2 regions of the Bacillus sp. GW823-FHT06A11 genome follow, and region 1 is predicted to be linked to the other one. Evidence: riboswitches for the same ligand, from Rfam matches in the RefSeq annotation. Region 1 holds a riboswitch; the other holds the start of a gene.
The links. A riboswitch is a leader RNA that binds a small molecule or an ion and turns the genes downstream of it on or off. The one in region 1 is predicted to bind thiamine pyrophosphate.
Positions count from the first base shown of each region.

Region 2: linked by a shared signal. The riboswitch ahead of tenA (thiaminase II) and the one ahead of AC1Q8L_RS25375 (MTH1187 family thiamine-binding protein) in region 1 are both predicted to bind thiamine pyrophosphate.

Region 1 covers NZ_JBXAHS010000007.1:115,642-123,351, reverse strand. Annotated here, with positions in the region: gene AC1Q8L_RS25395 (ABC-F family ATP-binding cassette domain-containing protein) at 1-460, opposite strand, end outside; gene AC1Q8L_RS25390 (ABC transporter ATP-binding protein) at 855-1,604, opposite strand; gene AC1Q8L_RS25385 (ABC transporter substrate-binding protein) at 1,601-2,599, opposite strand; gene AC1Q8L_RS25380 (ABC transporter permease) at 2,596-3,369, opposite strand; gene AC1Q8L_RS25375 (MTH1187 family thiamine-binding protein) at 3,341-3,661, opposite strand; TPP riboswitch at 3,763-3,864, opposite strand; gene AC1Q8L_RS25370 (non-ribosomal peptide synthetase family protein) at 3,917-7,498, opposite strand; gene AC1Q8L_RS25365 (methyl-accepting chemotaxis protein) at 7,636-7,710, opposite strand, start outside.
Region 2 covers NZ_JBXAHS010000001.1:1,663,132-1,670,841, reverse strand. Annotated here, with positions in the region: gene AC1Q8L_RS08465 (SH3 domain-containing protein) at 1-659, opposite strand, end outside; TPP riboswitch at 929-1,040, shown strand; TPP riboswitch at 1,101-1,204, shown strand; gene tenA (thiaminase II) at 1,290-1,985, shown strand; gene AC1Q8L_RS08455 (ABC transporter ATP-binding protein) at 1,954-2,703, shown strand; gene AC1Q8L_RS08450 (ABC transporter permease) at 2,703-3,455, shown strand; gene AC1Q8L_RS08445 (ABC transporter substrate-binding protein) at 3,452-4,453, shown strand; gene tenI (thiazole tautomerase TenI) at 4,464-5,084, shown strand; gene thiO (glycine oxidase ThiO) at 5,077-6,186, shown strand; gene thiS (sulfur carrier protein ThiS) at 6,202-6,405, shown strand; gene thiG (thiazole synthase) at 6,408-7,178, shown strand; gene thiF (thiazole biosynthesis adenylyltransferase ThiF) at 7,171-7,710, shown strand, end outside.

The DNA.
Region 1 (7,710 bases):
ATCCTATTTCAAACAGCCCTAAACCAATTGCCACTTCTTCAATTTCTGTATGAATTTGATAGAAATTAGAGTTTTCCAATATAGTTTGTAACTCTCCATACCTTACTAACAATTTTTCTACTTCTACTGCTTCAGCCATCTCTTCTGCAATTTTTAACATTTCGTATTCAATCGCATACAAGTTAGAAAATGCACTTTGCAAGTATCCTTCAATTGTTATTCCTTCTTGTAAATCTATATGCTGCTGCAAAAATCCAACCTTCACATGTGGAAACCATTCAATGTTCCCATCATCATGTATAAGTTCTCCTGTTAAAATTCTTAGCAGTGTTGATTTTCCAATCCCATTTTTCCCTACTAACCCAACATGCTCCCCCTTTAATAATCGAAAGCATGCATTATATAAGATGGTTTTCTCACCATACGAATGACTTAAATTTTCTACTGTTAATATACTCATTGTTTTCTCTCCTTTACTTATCGTCCATAAGCTAAATAGAGAGACCAACAGTATGAAGCCTTATTTAATTATGCATATAAAAATGGGTAAGGTGAATACACCTTACCCATTACATATTATCGTAAAAAAGGATTAAGGTTCTTTACCTGCTGTCTTCAATTTAGCTTAATCTTAAAAAATGGGCAGACTTCTCCCCTATCAAGCTAAAACCATTTGAAGAACAGTTGATAAAGTCATTTTATCCTTTCACTCCTTTAACATTTGTTATATTAAGAGTATAAACTACTCTGTTATATTCTATTCTCTATTTTCCCTTTTGTTCCTTCTCCATCTTTTCATATTATAAAAAAGCCTCTTAACAGTAATTATACTAAAAACTGTTAAAAGGCTTTTTCTATTTTTTCATATAAGGAGCTAACACACTTAAAATCTCTTCTTTATCCTTTTTTAATTCGAGTGATGTTAACATATCCATCGTTCTCGGTCTAGGTAATTTCACTTGTACCTCGCCAACTATTGATGCTGGTCTTTGAGATAAAATAAATACGCGATCTGAAAGCAAGATTGCCTCATCTAAGTCATGTGTCACCATAACGATTGTTTGCTTCTCTTGATGCCAAGAGTTTAAAAGCCAGCTATGTACTTCCATTTTTGTAAATGCATCTAACTTTCCAAAAGGCTCATCAAGCAGCATAATTGGCTTTTCACATAAATATGTGCGCAGAAAACTAATTCTTTGACGCATACCACCAGACAATTCATCTGGATAATGGTCTGCATATTCATCTAGTTCGAACTGCTTTAATGCTTCCATTCCTTCTGTCAGCCTTTGTTTTTTCGGCTTTCCTTCAATTTCTAACGGAAGAACGATATTTTGCAAAGCTGATCGCCACGGTAGTAATAAATCTTGTTGTGGCATATAACTAACAACATCTTGCTCTTGTACTTGCTTATCTTTATACATTACGTTCCCGCTTGTTGGTTTTTCAACATTTGCAATCATGTTTAATAATGTGCTTTTCCCGCAACCACTCGGTCCTACAAAAGAAACAAACTCTCCCTCTTGTATAGAGGCACTAATATTCTCTAATACATTCTTTCCGTCGAAAGATTTCACTATATTTTTTATTTGTAATCCGCTCATTTTTCACTTGGAAGGAATTCATTTGTAAAAGCATCTTTTACATCGATTTTCTTTTTAATAACTTTGTTGTCATATAAGAAATTCATGTAATTCGTCCAAATTTCTTCCTTCTGTACTCCCCATGCTTTCGCATCATCTTGATACTTCGTACTTAACCATTTCTGGCTTTCTTGAACTAAATCTTTATTTACATCTGGAACAGCTTTAATTAGAATATCAGCAGCTTCTTTCGGTTCCTTAATTGCAAAATTATAACCTTCTGTTGTTGCACTCATAAACTTTTTCACAAAGTCTTTATCTTGCTTCGTATGTTTTTCACTCGTAATAATAACAGGACTATAGAAATCAAGCGCTGGATCTAAGTCTTTCACCATAATCGTATTTAACTCTTTTCCTTGGCGCTTCGCTTCAATACCATCCCAACCGTAATAAATCCATTCGAAATCTGCATCACGGCCGATTGATTTAAAGAAATCTGTTTGTCCTAAGATGATTTTTTCAACTTTATTAAAATCAGCTTGATGCTTATCCATAATCGTCTTTAATGTCGCTTCTTCCGCTGGTCCTCCCCAGCCGCCATAACGTTTACCTTCAAAATCTTTCGGTGACGTCATATTATCTTTCTTAAGCGATGCAAACGCTGAAGTGTTGTGCTGAATAATCGCTCCTACAGATACAACAGGAATTCCTTCCACACGAGCTAATGTTACATTTTCTTGTGCGCTTATTGCGAAGTCTGCTTTTCCTGATGCTATCATTTGCTCTGCTGTTACATTGTCACCTGGTTGAATAATTTCTACATCTAATCCTTGCTTTTTGTAATAATCTTTCGTTTGCGCTACATACAAGCCAGTATGATTCGTATTTGGAAACCAATCTAATACTACTTTTACTTTTTGATCTTTACTTGCACTTTCTTCTTTCTTCGCCGGATTACATCCAGCCACACCTACCGCTACTAAGGCAGCTAACATAACTTTCAAACCTTTTTTCATTTTCTGCCGTCCTTTCTATATATCCATGGTGCTGTTATTCTTGCCATAAACTCTACGATAAAATACAGGCATAATGTCACTATAACGATGATTGCTGCAACACCAAATACTCGGGCAGTCAAAAAGGATTTTGTAGCCCTCGTAAGCATAACGCCTAATCCTTCACTTGCACCGAGCCATTCTCCGATAATTGCCCCCATTACGCTATATGTAACTGCAATTTTTAAACCGGAGAAAAAGTATGGAAGCACTGCTGGAAATTTTACTTTCTGGTAAACTTGCCATTTTGTCGCCTTCATTGTTTGTAACAGCTTCAACATGTTTTTATCTACTGTTTGAAAACCTTCTAAAATACTAAGCGCAATTGGGAAGAAACAAACGAGTATTACGACCATTACTTTCGGCAACATCCCATATCCAAACCAAATAATAAATAGCGGTGCAAGTACAACAATTGGAATTGTTTGCGAAATAACGAGCAATGGATTTATTAAAATACGAAATAACGGTATAACGTCCATAATAATTGCGATGCTCGTCCCCAATAAAATTGCAAAGAATAGTCCAATTATAACTTCCTGCAGTGTTTGCATCGTATTTGGTAATAGTAAATCTTTCATCCCAATTAATTCTTGAACAATGGCAGAAGGCTTTGGTAAAATCCACGGTTCGATTTTAAATAATGAAACAGATCCTTCCCATATCGCAATGAGAAGGATAAGCCAAATAGTTGTAATAAGTTTAGATTGCTTCTGGTTTTGCATATTCATCACGGTACTTCCAAACCTTTTCATCTATCGTTACACCAGTGCTTGGACGATAATGGATTTTAATAGAAGTAATCACTTCTTCTGCTCCAGCATCGACGCAAGCTTGTTGTGCACGTTTAACGACATCAAGAAGTACATCTAATTCTCCTTCCAAAGTTGTTTCCATTGCCCCTACTTCATAACGAACTCCCGATTGTTGCACAACTTCAATTGCTTTATCGACAACAGAATATACATCTTTCGTTTTCGCTTGTGGTACTACTGAAAATGACATTGTAACTTGTTGTGACATAATAAAATCCCCCTTATAAAATTAGATTTCAAAAATAAGAAAAGGCTTTCCTACTGCGTAGGAAAGCCTTGTATGCAAGTTATTATAGAATAACATATGCTACATCACTTTAAGTAACTCCCTACGCTGGCATTATCCAGATCAGGTTGAGGGTCGATGTTTACTTACATCCTCTCAGCCAATTGGCTCCCCGGTCCTTAATTCGTTTTCATTGTAGCATGATTTATTTTATTGAACAAACAAAAGCATGCATAATCATTTCATTATTTTTGGAAAATATCCAACTTTTTCACCATGAGCTAATAACTGCTGTATAAATTCTTTATTGATTGCTGGTACTATCAATTCTTTTTTCTTAATCCATTCATTCGTTCTACGCGTACCCATTACAATTTCAGATTGCTGCGCTCCATCTCCTGCAACTTGAGAAGCAATTAACTCTGCTATTACTTCATTTTCCTTCGCTAATTCAAGTCCGGTATTTACATATTCTGAAAGTGGAACCATTTTAAGATTGTATCCACACTCTCCAATTAACTGTATAAATTGTTCAAACTCAATTTGCTGTGGATGACAAATATGTAACGTCTCTCCTACAATTTGCGAATCTTTTAAATACGATACAATTGATTTACTAGCAAAATCAATTGGTGTGAAATCAACTTTCCACTTCACATTTGGTGCTTTCCCAATTAATAGCATTGTTTTAATAAGACGATAAAATGCGTTTCCTTCAATATTTTGTTGGAACGAACCTGTTTCTGAATGACATGCTAAATTACCTGCACGATAAATATTTCCGCGCAAACCATTTTTCATTGCTTCACGAACAATGTTTTCCGCTTGTAGTTTACTATTTGAATATACATTCTCTAAGTCTACACTGTAATTAAAATCACCAGTTTTCATGTATGTATCCCATTGATCTACCGCTAATTCTAACGGGATACCAATTGTAGAAATAAAATGGAATGTAGCACCTTTCTCCGCTAATGCTAGCATACGGCTAGTTCCTTGGACATTTATATTTTCAAATTGTTTTACATCTCCAAAATGTCTTACATCTGCACCGCAATGAATTATCGTATCCATCTTAGAACTGATGAACATAAATTCTTCTTCGCTCATCCCAAGATACTCTTCCCCCAGATCACCAGCTACGGCCTGTATACGCTGTAACCATTCTTCACATATATCACTAAAGTAGCCTGTTAATGTATCTATAATTCTTTGTTGCACATCTTTGGTTGGTCTTACTAAACAATAAATAGTAGCAGATGTATCTCTCAACAATTCATATAATATGTGTGATCCTAAATAACCAGTAGCTCCTGTTAAAAAGACATTTAAAATCTGGGTTTCTTCCAAAACGTTTGCATACGTAATAGTATCTGGTTCGTGAATCACTTTATATTCACGAAATACTTCTTCTTTCTCTACTTTTACTTCTCGCTCAATTCGAGCTAATCCATATATCGTTCTTTCTTTAAAGAAATCTTGAATTGTTAAATGTGAAAAATCTTCTTTTAACAATGTTAAGACTCGTAATACTTTTAATGAATGTCCACCAATTGTAAAGAAATCATCATGTACTCCAACTTTTGAAATTCCTAATACTTCCGCCCAAGCGCGCGCTATTTGTTTCTCTGCTTTATTAGAAGGTGCAACATATTCTTGTAGACGAACCGGTTCATACTTTTCTTCTAGCTGAGCTAACTTCTTAACATCAATCTTTTTATTAGGTGTAAGTGGCAATTCATTAATATAAATTAGTTTAGATGGCACCATATAATCTGGTAATTGCTCTTGTAACTGATAAACTAATTCTGGTATTTCTTTTTTATTTAAAGTTGTATAGAACGCGATTAAATATTGGCTACCTTCCTTACTCTTCTTAGCAAAAACAGCATTTTCTTTTATATTATGATTTTGAGAAATTTTACTTTGGATTTCTCCTAGTTCAATACGATGTCCTCTAATCTTTACTTGATCATCTTTCCGATGTAAAAATTCTATATTTCCATCCTCTAACAACTTAACAATATCACCTGTTTTATATATATTAACTATAGGATTGAAAGGGTTCTGAATAAAAGCTTCAATTGTTTTATTAGGCTTATTAAAATACCCTTTTGCTAATCCTACTGAATCTATATATAATTCACCAGGTACACCAATTGGACAAAGATTCATATTCTCATCCAAAATCATAACTTGATAATTAGCACATGGTTTACCAATGGGAATACTCGCAACATCCTCATTTAACTGACTAGGTATTTTATAGGTTGTCGTCACTACAGTACATTCTGTCGGTCCGTATACATTATGAATTTCAACATTTGTACCTATTCTTTCTCTCCACAATTTAATAACCTCTACAGGCAACATTTCACCGCCAATCGCAATTCTTTTTAGGGAAGCTAGCTTATATATATCTTCTTCTGCTAAATAAGTTGCTACTTGTCGAACAAAAATTGTTGCTAATGCCAAGATCGAAGTTGCTTTCACTTTATAGATTGCATTTGCAAATGCTTCTACAGACAATCGCTCTTCCTCTAATAATACATACAAATTTCCTCCGCAGAATAAAGAAGCAAATGACTCCCATACAGAAGCATCGAAACTAAAGGAAGGAAATTGGGCAAATACATCCTCTTCTGTCAATTCATATTGCTTTTGCATCCAAGTGTACAGATTAACAACGCCTCTATGTGTTAACATCGTTCCCTTTGGATTCCCTGTTGAACCAGATGTATAAATCATATAAGCTACATCATCACAATGAATAGACAACTTTACATCTATATCTTCACAAGTTTCACTATCATACATTGAAACTGTTTGAACCCCATCACATGTTATAGGCGTCTCTTTCATCAATATAACTTTCGCTTGGCTATCTTGAATAATGTACTGTATTCTACTTTCCGGATAATCTGGATCAATCGGAACATACGCTGCACCAGCTTTTAATATAGCTACCATACTTACTACTGTGTCTATGCTACGTTTCATAAATATTCCAACATAGTCTCCTAATTGGACGCCATTTTTAATTAACATATGAGCTATTTGATTACTTTTTTTATTTAGCTCCTCATAAGTTAAAGTACCTTCCCTTGAAGATAAAGCTATACGATTTGGAAATTGAGTAACAGTATTATAGAACATATCGACGATACTTTTCTCAGGATATACTGCTGTCGTATCATTCACTTGACTATAAAGTGCCATCTCGGCCTCTGTAATAATATTAAAATTTTTTATATAATTATTCTTATTTTGTGATGTACCAATTAAAACACCTTGTATTTGTTGTGCATAACGAGTAATCGTTGTTTCCTTCCAATTAACACTATTAAATATTATTTCTACACTTTGCATATTTTTACTAAATACAAATTGTAATGTATTCGTGTCTTGTAGCTCATAATATGTTTCACCAATAATAATAGGTGACATTTCATATAATGTATTACCGTTTTGAAACTCTTCTATTTCTTCCTCATTCATTTCTTTAATTTGTTCCAGTTGCTCTTCAATCTGTAAATTCAAACTTTCATAGGAGAGAAAATTAGAAACTTCAATAGTAATCGGAAATAAACTTCCTCTTACATGATAAAGCACGACAATATGTTTTTCTTTAGAAATATGATATAACCACGTTGCAGTCGCTCCTATTAAATCTACAATGTGAGTCAAATTTGGAAATAGTTCAGTTTTCCTTTTTATCCTAAGTTCCGTTCCTTGCACATCTTTAGGTATTTTAATACTTCCTTCTACTTTCCCTAAAAATTCTTTTACCATCTCATTATAAGAAATTGCTAATTTCATATTTATGTAAATTCCTCTCTTAAATATAATAAAGGTGTGAAAATTCACACCTTTTTCATCCCTTATTAACGGGCAGATTCGTTCAATTCATAATCAATAGCGGAGATATCCCCTTTGATTAGAATTGAACTTTCTCCTTATTCGCTTTTAAACTCACCAATAAGCTCTTGTAATTCCTGAGAAAGCCAACTTAAAGAAGTCGCTAATTCTGC
Region 2 (7,710 bases), on a different contig from region 1:
CAAGTTCCTACAGTTTCTACTACTTGTACTTGTGTACCGTTTTGTAATGAACCGAGTAGAGCGCTACTTGTACTAGTGTTGCTACGTACATTCAGATTAGGTGTTGCAACAGTATATTTTGTATTATTTTGAACGGTGATTCCTTTTACTAAGGGTTGTGAACCATTAGAGATGAATGCTTTTTGTACGTAACCCGTTTGGCCATTATGTGATATTTTATACCATTCGCCTTGATCTTCTTGAACGGTAATAAACTTGCCATTTGGTAATACATCTAAAATGGAAGATTCTAAATTAGGTTCAGAGCGAACGTTTAATGCATTAGCATTGACGATGTATTGATCATTAGATTGAAGTTTGTTTTTTAGTAAAATAGCATCTTTTTGTACATAACCTACTTTATTATGAACAGATACTTTATACCAACCATTAGTTGTTTCAAGGATGTTCACTTTTGTATTAAAGCGAATTGTATCAATTGATGTGCTTTTTACGTTATCTTCTGTATGTAATGCTACTTGATCGACTTTGACATACCCAGTTTTAACATTAGATAATTGTTCAGCGTTTGCTTTTTGTACATTTGTTTCACCCATAGAAGGAAGTAAAGAAGCAATCGCTACAGTAGTTGCTGTTAAAGCCGTAGCTTTCATATTCATGGAATAGAGACCTCCTCTAGTTGTATAGTTGTAATTTTATTATAGTATAAAGATATAATATAGTGGGTGTATTCACATAAATGTAATATGAAATCAATATAAAAATAAATTTTTTGAGGATAATGATTCCTTTTTATACAATTAATTTGGGTTTTATTTTCTAAAATAGAATGTATGTATTGTATAACTTCAATATTTTGTTGATAATTAAGAAAATTAAAACAGTTGATGATGTCTTATTAGGGTGTTATACTGACAGTGATAATTTTATAGTTTGCTAGGAGAGCTGGTGTTGCCAGCTGAGAGTAGGCCGTAAGCCTTTGATCCTTTTTATTACCTGATCTAGATTATGCTAGCGTAGGGAAGCAATTCGGACACTAACAATGAGTCCCCGTTTCTTTGCGTATAGAAACGGGGCTTTTTTATTTGAAAATTTCATATTGAAACCACTAGGGGTGCTTGATTTGCTGAGAGAGGAATAATCCTTAACCCTTATAACACCTGATCTAGGTAATACTAGCGAAGGGAAGTGGAACATCGAATAAATGTATAATTTTATTTGCTGTAACCACTTCTTATATATAGAAGTGGTTTTTTATTTAGATACATATATTGAAAGGGGATAGAGAAATGAAATTTTGTGATAGATTATTAGAAACTGTGCAACCGGTTTGGGAGATGAGTCATAATCATCCGTTTGTAGTGGGTATGGGAGATGGCACGTTAGAAAAAGATAAATTCCAGTATTATATTATTCAAGATTATTTATATCTGCTAGATTATGCAAAGTTATATGCGATTGGTGTTGTAAAAGCAACGAATCCACAAGTAATGGGAAAGTTCGCTGAACAAATTGATGGGATATTAAATGGCGAAATGACAATCCATAAACAATATGCAAAAAGACTTGGAATTTCTATAGAGGATATAGAGTCTGCGAAACCATCTGCTAAAAATTTAGCTTATACAAATTACATGATGTCTGTATCTCAAAATGGCACACTTGCAGAATTAATAGCAGCGCTTCTTCCATGTATGTGGAGCTACTGGGAAATTGGAAAGCGTTTAAATGATATTCCTGGAGCAAGAGATCATGAGTTTTTTGGTGAGTGGATTCAAGGATATAGTTCGGAAGAATACGGTAATCTTTGTATTTGGTTAATAGATTTATTAAATGAAATGGCAGTTGGAAAGTCTGAGAAAGAACTAGATAGATTAGAGGAGATTTTCTTATATTCCAGTCGATTTGAATATTTATTCTGGGATATGTCCTATCGTAAGGAGATGTGGGGATTTGAGGAGCAAGAACATACTACAGTTTCATAATGTTTCTTTTCATTACGATGAGAAAGCAATCATCCATGAATTAAATGCTTCTATACATGAGAAAGAGTTTGTCAGTATTATCGGACCGAGTGGATGTGGGAAAAGTACTTTATTTCGCCTTATTACAGGCCTAGAGAAGGTAAGTATTGGAAAGATAGAACTGACAGAAACAAAGCACCATCCTGTAGGATATATGCCGCAAAAAGATATGCTTTTGCCGTGGAGAACAATTATTGAGAATGCTGCTCTGCCGCTAGAGTGCCAAGGTGTACAGAAGAAAGAAGCACAAGTAAAGGCAAAGGAACTGTTATATAAATTTGGTTTACAAGGATATGAGACAAAACATCCGAAAGATTTATCTGGTGGTATGAGGCAACGCGTATCTTTTATCCGAACTTTGTTAACGGGCGGGGAGATATTGTTATTAGATGAACCGTTTAGCGCGTTAGATGCTTTAACGAAGGCCTCTTTGCAAGAATGGCTGTTTGAACAATGGCAAGAGTGGGAAAAAACAATTTTATTCATTACTCATGATGTTGAAGAAGCGTTATTTCTTTCGAACCGAGTTTTAGTAGTGGAACAGCAGCCGATAACGACTTTGACTGAGCGGATTGTACCACTTGATCATAACAGAACACGAAAAGATTTATATAAACCGGAAGTATTAGCGCTGAAAGATGAGCTTCTTAGTATGTTACAAAGGCAGGTACTTGTGTGATGAACCGATTGAAAGAATTAGTTCCTGCTATTACACTTTCTAGTATTTTACTAGCTGTGTGGGAAATAGGAGCAAGAATTGTAGATGAGATGTACATTTTACCGTCACCGTCTGCGATTGTAATGAAGATATGGAAACTAAAAGACATATTATTTACGGTTCATTTACCTGCAACGTTATACGTCGTTTTAATAGGTGTTGTTATTTCTATCGTATTAGGTGTAGGGCTAGCGATGTTAATGAATGCGAGTACATGGATGGAAAGAGCATTTTATCCATTATTAGTTGCTTCACAAACGATTCCGATTACTGCGCTTGCTCCGCTATTTGTTTTATGGTTTGGATACACAATTTGGAGTAAGGTTGTTGTCACAGTTTTAATTACGTTTTTCCCGATTGCGGTCAATACGTATGATGGACTGCGTAGTACAAAAAAAGAATGGGAGGAGCTCTTAGTTACATATGGAGCAACGAAAAGAGATATTTTTCTTAAATTAAAGTTGCCGTCTGCTCTTCCTTATTTTTTCTCAGCTTTAAAAATTGCAGTTCCGCTTAGTGTTATCGGAGCAGCAATTGGAGAATGGCTCGGTGCACAAGCTGGACTTGGATATTTCAGTAAGAGAATGATGACGCAGTTAGATGGAGCTGGCGTATTTGCACCCATTGTATTGTTATCATTATTAGCTATTTTCTTCGTCGTACTTATTTCCATATTAGAAAAGAAATTCATTAGTTGGAGGAAGCATTCATGAAATTTTTAAAGCGCATCTTTGTGTTTACATTATTAATTGCAATGATTACAGGATGTTCGAGTAATTCAGCATCAGAAAAAAGTAAAAAAGAGAAAGAAATAACAGTCATGTTAGATTGGTATCCAAATGCGGTACATAGCTTTATTTATGCAGCAATTGAAAAAGGATACTTTAAAGAAGAAGGTGTAAAGGTAAATATTAAATTCCCTTCTAATCCGACTGATCCATTAACATTGGCAGCAGCAGGGAAGGTGACAGTTGGCTTGTATTATCAGCCAGATGTTGTTATGGCAAGAGCAAATGAGCAAATTCCAGTGAAATCAATTGGGGCTGTCGTACGTTCACCATTAAATCATGTCGTATCGCTGAAATCAGCGGGTATTCAATCACCGAAAGATTTAGAAGGAAAAACAGTAGGATATTCTGGAACACCTTTAAGTGAGATGTATTTAAAAACGATGGTAAAAGAAGCTGGTGGTAATCCTGATACAGTGAAAGTAGTTGATGTTGGATTTGATTTAGTACCAGCCTTAATTACGAAAAAAGTGGATGCGGTAACAGGGGCATACATTAATCATGAAGTACCGGTTATGCGTCATGAAGGCCATGAACCAGCTTACTTTAATCCAGCTGATTACGGAGTACCGAACTATCATGAACTTGTGTTTGTAACAGGTGATAAAACGTTGAAAAAAGATAAAGAAGCGTTGCAAGCTTTCTTACGTGGTACGAAAAAAGGCTATGATTTCATGAAGAAAAACCCAGATGAAGCATTGAATATTTTATTAAATCATCAAGAAAAAGAAAACTTCCCACTTGTGCCAGAAGTTGAAAAGGAAAGTATGAAAATTTTATTAGAGAAGATGGAAACGAAAGATGAGCCATTTTTATCAGATTCAAAAGAATCTTGGGAGAAACAAAATAAATGGCTGAAGGACAAAGGAATGACGAAAGAAACCGTTCCAGCCGATGAACTATTCGAAAATATTTTAAAGTAGGCGAATGAATATGAAAAATGAGCTCCACGTAATCTCAAATGGCCATATGCCATTCGAAGAGTTAGTGAATGTAGCGATGCAAATTGAGAGTGAGATTGATTATTTGCATATTCGTGAGCGTGAGAAGAGTACGAAGGAGTTATATGAAGGTGTGGAAAGTCTTTTAATGGAAGGCTTTCCGGCTTCTAAAATTGTCATAAATGATCGAATTGATATTGCAATTTTATTAAATATTCCTCGTGTTCAACTAGGGTATCGAAGCACAGATGTAAAGTCAGTGAAAGAAAAGTTTTCGTATTTGCATGTCGGTTATTCTGTGCATTCGCTAGATGAAGCGATAGTAGCATTTAAAAATGGAGCGGATTCACTCGTTTATGGTCATGTATTTCCGACAGATTGTAAAAAAGGTGTGCCAGCGAGAGGGCTTGAAGAAATTTCTGACATTGCAAGGTGTTTATCTATACCGATTACAGCAATTGGAGGAATTACTCCAGAAAACGCAGTGGATGTCCTTACTAACGGTGTAAGCGGTATAGCAGTTATGTCCGGAATTGTAAGTAGTAGTGACCCGTATAGCAAAGCGAAATCTTATAAGGAATCAATAAGAAAGTGGGCGGAAAAACATGTGTGAGAAGTATGATGTAGCGATTATTGGTGGTGGTGTAATTGGTAGTTCAGTTGCACATTTTCTAGCAGAAAGAGGACATAAAGTAGCGATTGTAGAGAAGCAAAGAATTGCATCGGAAGCTTCAAAAGCAGCTGCTGGTCTACTTGGTGTTCAGGCAGAATGGGATGCGTATGATCCGCTATTTGAACTTGCTAGAGAAAGCCGAGCTATATTTCCACAACTTGCAACAGTTTTACGTGAAAAGACGGGTATTGATATTGGATATGAAGAAAAAGGAATTTATCGTATTGCTCAAAATGGAGATGAGAAGAAAAGAATCCTTCACATTATGGATTGGCAGCAAAAAACAGGTGAAGATTCCTACTTTCTAACGGGAGACCATGTGCGGGAAAAAGAGCCGTATCTATCCGAATCCATTATAGGAGCAGTATATTATCCGAAAGACGGTCATGTTATTGCATCAGAGCTTACGAAAGCATTCGCACATTCTGCGGCAATGTCAGGTGCTGATATATATGAACAGACAGAAGTATTTGATATTCGTATTGAAAATAATAAAGTGACTGGAGTTATTACAAGTGAAGGTATTGTCACATGTGAGAAAGTCGTTATTGCAGGAGGTTCATGGAGCACGAAGTTACTCAATTATTTTCACCGCGATTGGGGTACATATCCAGTTAAAGGAGAAGTGGTTGCGGTAAGAAGTAGAAAACAACTTTTAAAAGCACCTATTTTTCAAGAAAGATTTTACATTACTCCAAAGCGCGGTGGACGTTACGTAATTGGGGCAACAATGAAGCACCATACGTTCAATAAAACTGTGCAGCCAGAAAGTATAACTTCTATATTAGAGCGTGCTTATACAATATTGCCAGCTTTAAAAGAAGCAGAATGGGAAAGCGCGTGGGCAGGATTAAGACCACAATCGAATCATGAAGCTCCTTATATGGGAGAGCATGAAGAAATAAAAGGTTTATATGCTTGTACGGGCCATTATCGGAACGGTATTTTATTAAGTCCTATTTCTGGCCAATATATGGCTGATTTAATAGAAGGAAAGCAAGAGAATCATTTGCTAGATTCCTTGCTTTCTAGAAGAGTTTAGAAAGGGGATGGAAGTTTGAATTTAAAAATTAATGGTAACCAAATTGAAGTGCCAGCGAGTGTAAAAACAGTAGCTGAGTTACTTACACATTTAGAGTTAGATAACAGAATTGTTGTAGTAGAGCGTAATAAAGATATTTTACAAAAAGATGATCATACAGATACATCTGTTTTTGATGGAGATCAAATTGAGATTGTAACTTTCGTAGGAGGCGGTTGATTATGTTGAACATTGGACCATTTTCATTTCATTCTAGACTTTTATTAGGTACAGGTAAATTCCCTGATTTTGACGTACAGCAAAAGGCAATTGACGTTTCTGAAGCTGAAATTTTAACGTTTGCAGTACGTCGTATGGATATCTTTGATGCAAAGCAACCTAATTTATTAGAGAAACTTGATGTGAAAAAATATACGTTATTACCAAATACAGCAGGGGCAAAAAATGCTGAAGAGGCTGTTCGCATTGCAAAATTAGCAAAAGCGTCTGGGCTTTGTGACATGATAAAGGTAGAAGTTATTGGTGATGATAGAACGTTATTACCGGATCCGGTAGAAACGTTAAAGGCATCTGAAATGTTACTGGAAGAAGGATTTATCGTACTTCCGTACACATCTGATGATGTTGTATTAGCACGTAAATTACAAGAGCTTGGCGTGCATGCGATTATGCCAGGAGCATCTCCAATCGGATCAGGACTTGGTATTGTAAATCCATTAAATTTGGGCTTCATTATTGAACAAGCGACAGTACCAGTTATCGTTGATGCTGGTATTGGTAGCCCAGCTGATGCGGCATTTGCAATGGAATTAGGAGCAGATGGCGTGTTATTAAATACAGCTGTATCAGGAGCAAAAGATCCTATTAAAATGGCGCAGGCAATGAAACTAAGTATTGAAGCAGGCCGTTTAGGATTTGAAGCAGGTCGTATTGCACGTAAGCGCTGTGCAACTGCAAGTAGTCCTTTAGAAGGAATGAGCGTAGTTGAATAATCGATATTCTCGCCAAGAACTATTTTCTCCAATTGGAGCAGAAGGGCAGCAAAGGATAAGAGAAAAGCATGTACTTATTATCGGTGCAGGTGCATTAGGTAGTGCAAATGCAGAGATGTTTGTAAGAGCGGGTGTTGGCAAGATAACAATTGTTGACCGTGATTATGTAGATTGGAGTAATTTACAAAGACAACAATTGTATGCAGAGAGCGACGTAAAGAATAATCTCCCAAAAGCTATAGCGGCTAAAAAACGTTTAGAAGAGATTAATAGCGATGTAACAATAAAAGCTCTCGTTCAAGATGTAACAGCTGAAGAGCTAGAAGAACTTGTTACAAACGTTGATGTAATTATTGATGCGACTGATAATTTCGAAACACGCTTTATTGTGAATGATATAGCACAAAAATATTCTATTCCATGGATTTACGGTGCATGTGTAGGTAGTTACGGTCTTTCTTACACAATCATTCCTAGTAAAACACCATGTTTATCATGTTTATTGCAGTCGATTCCGCTTGGCGGGGCAACA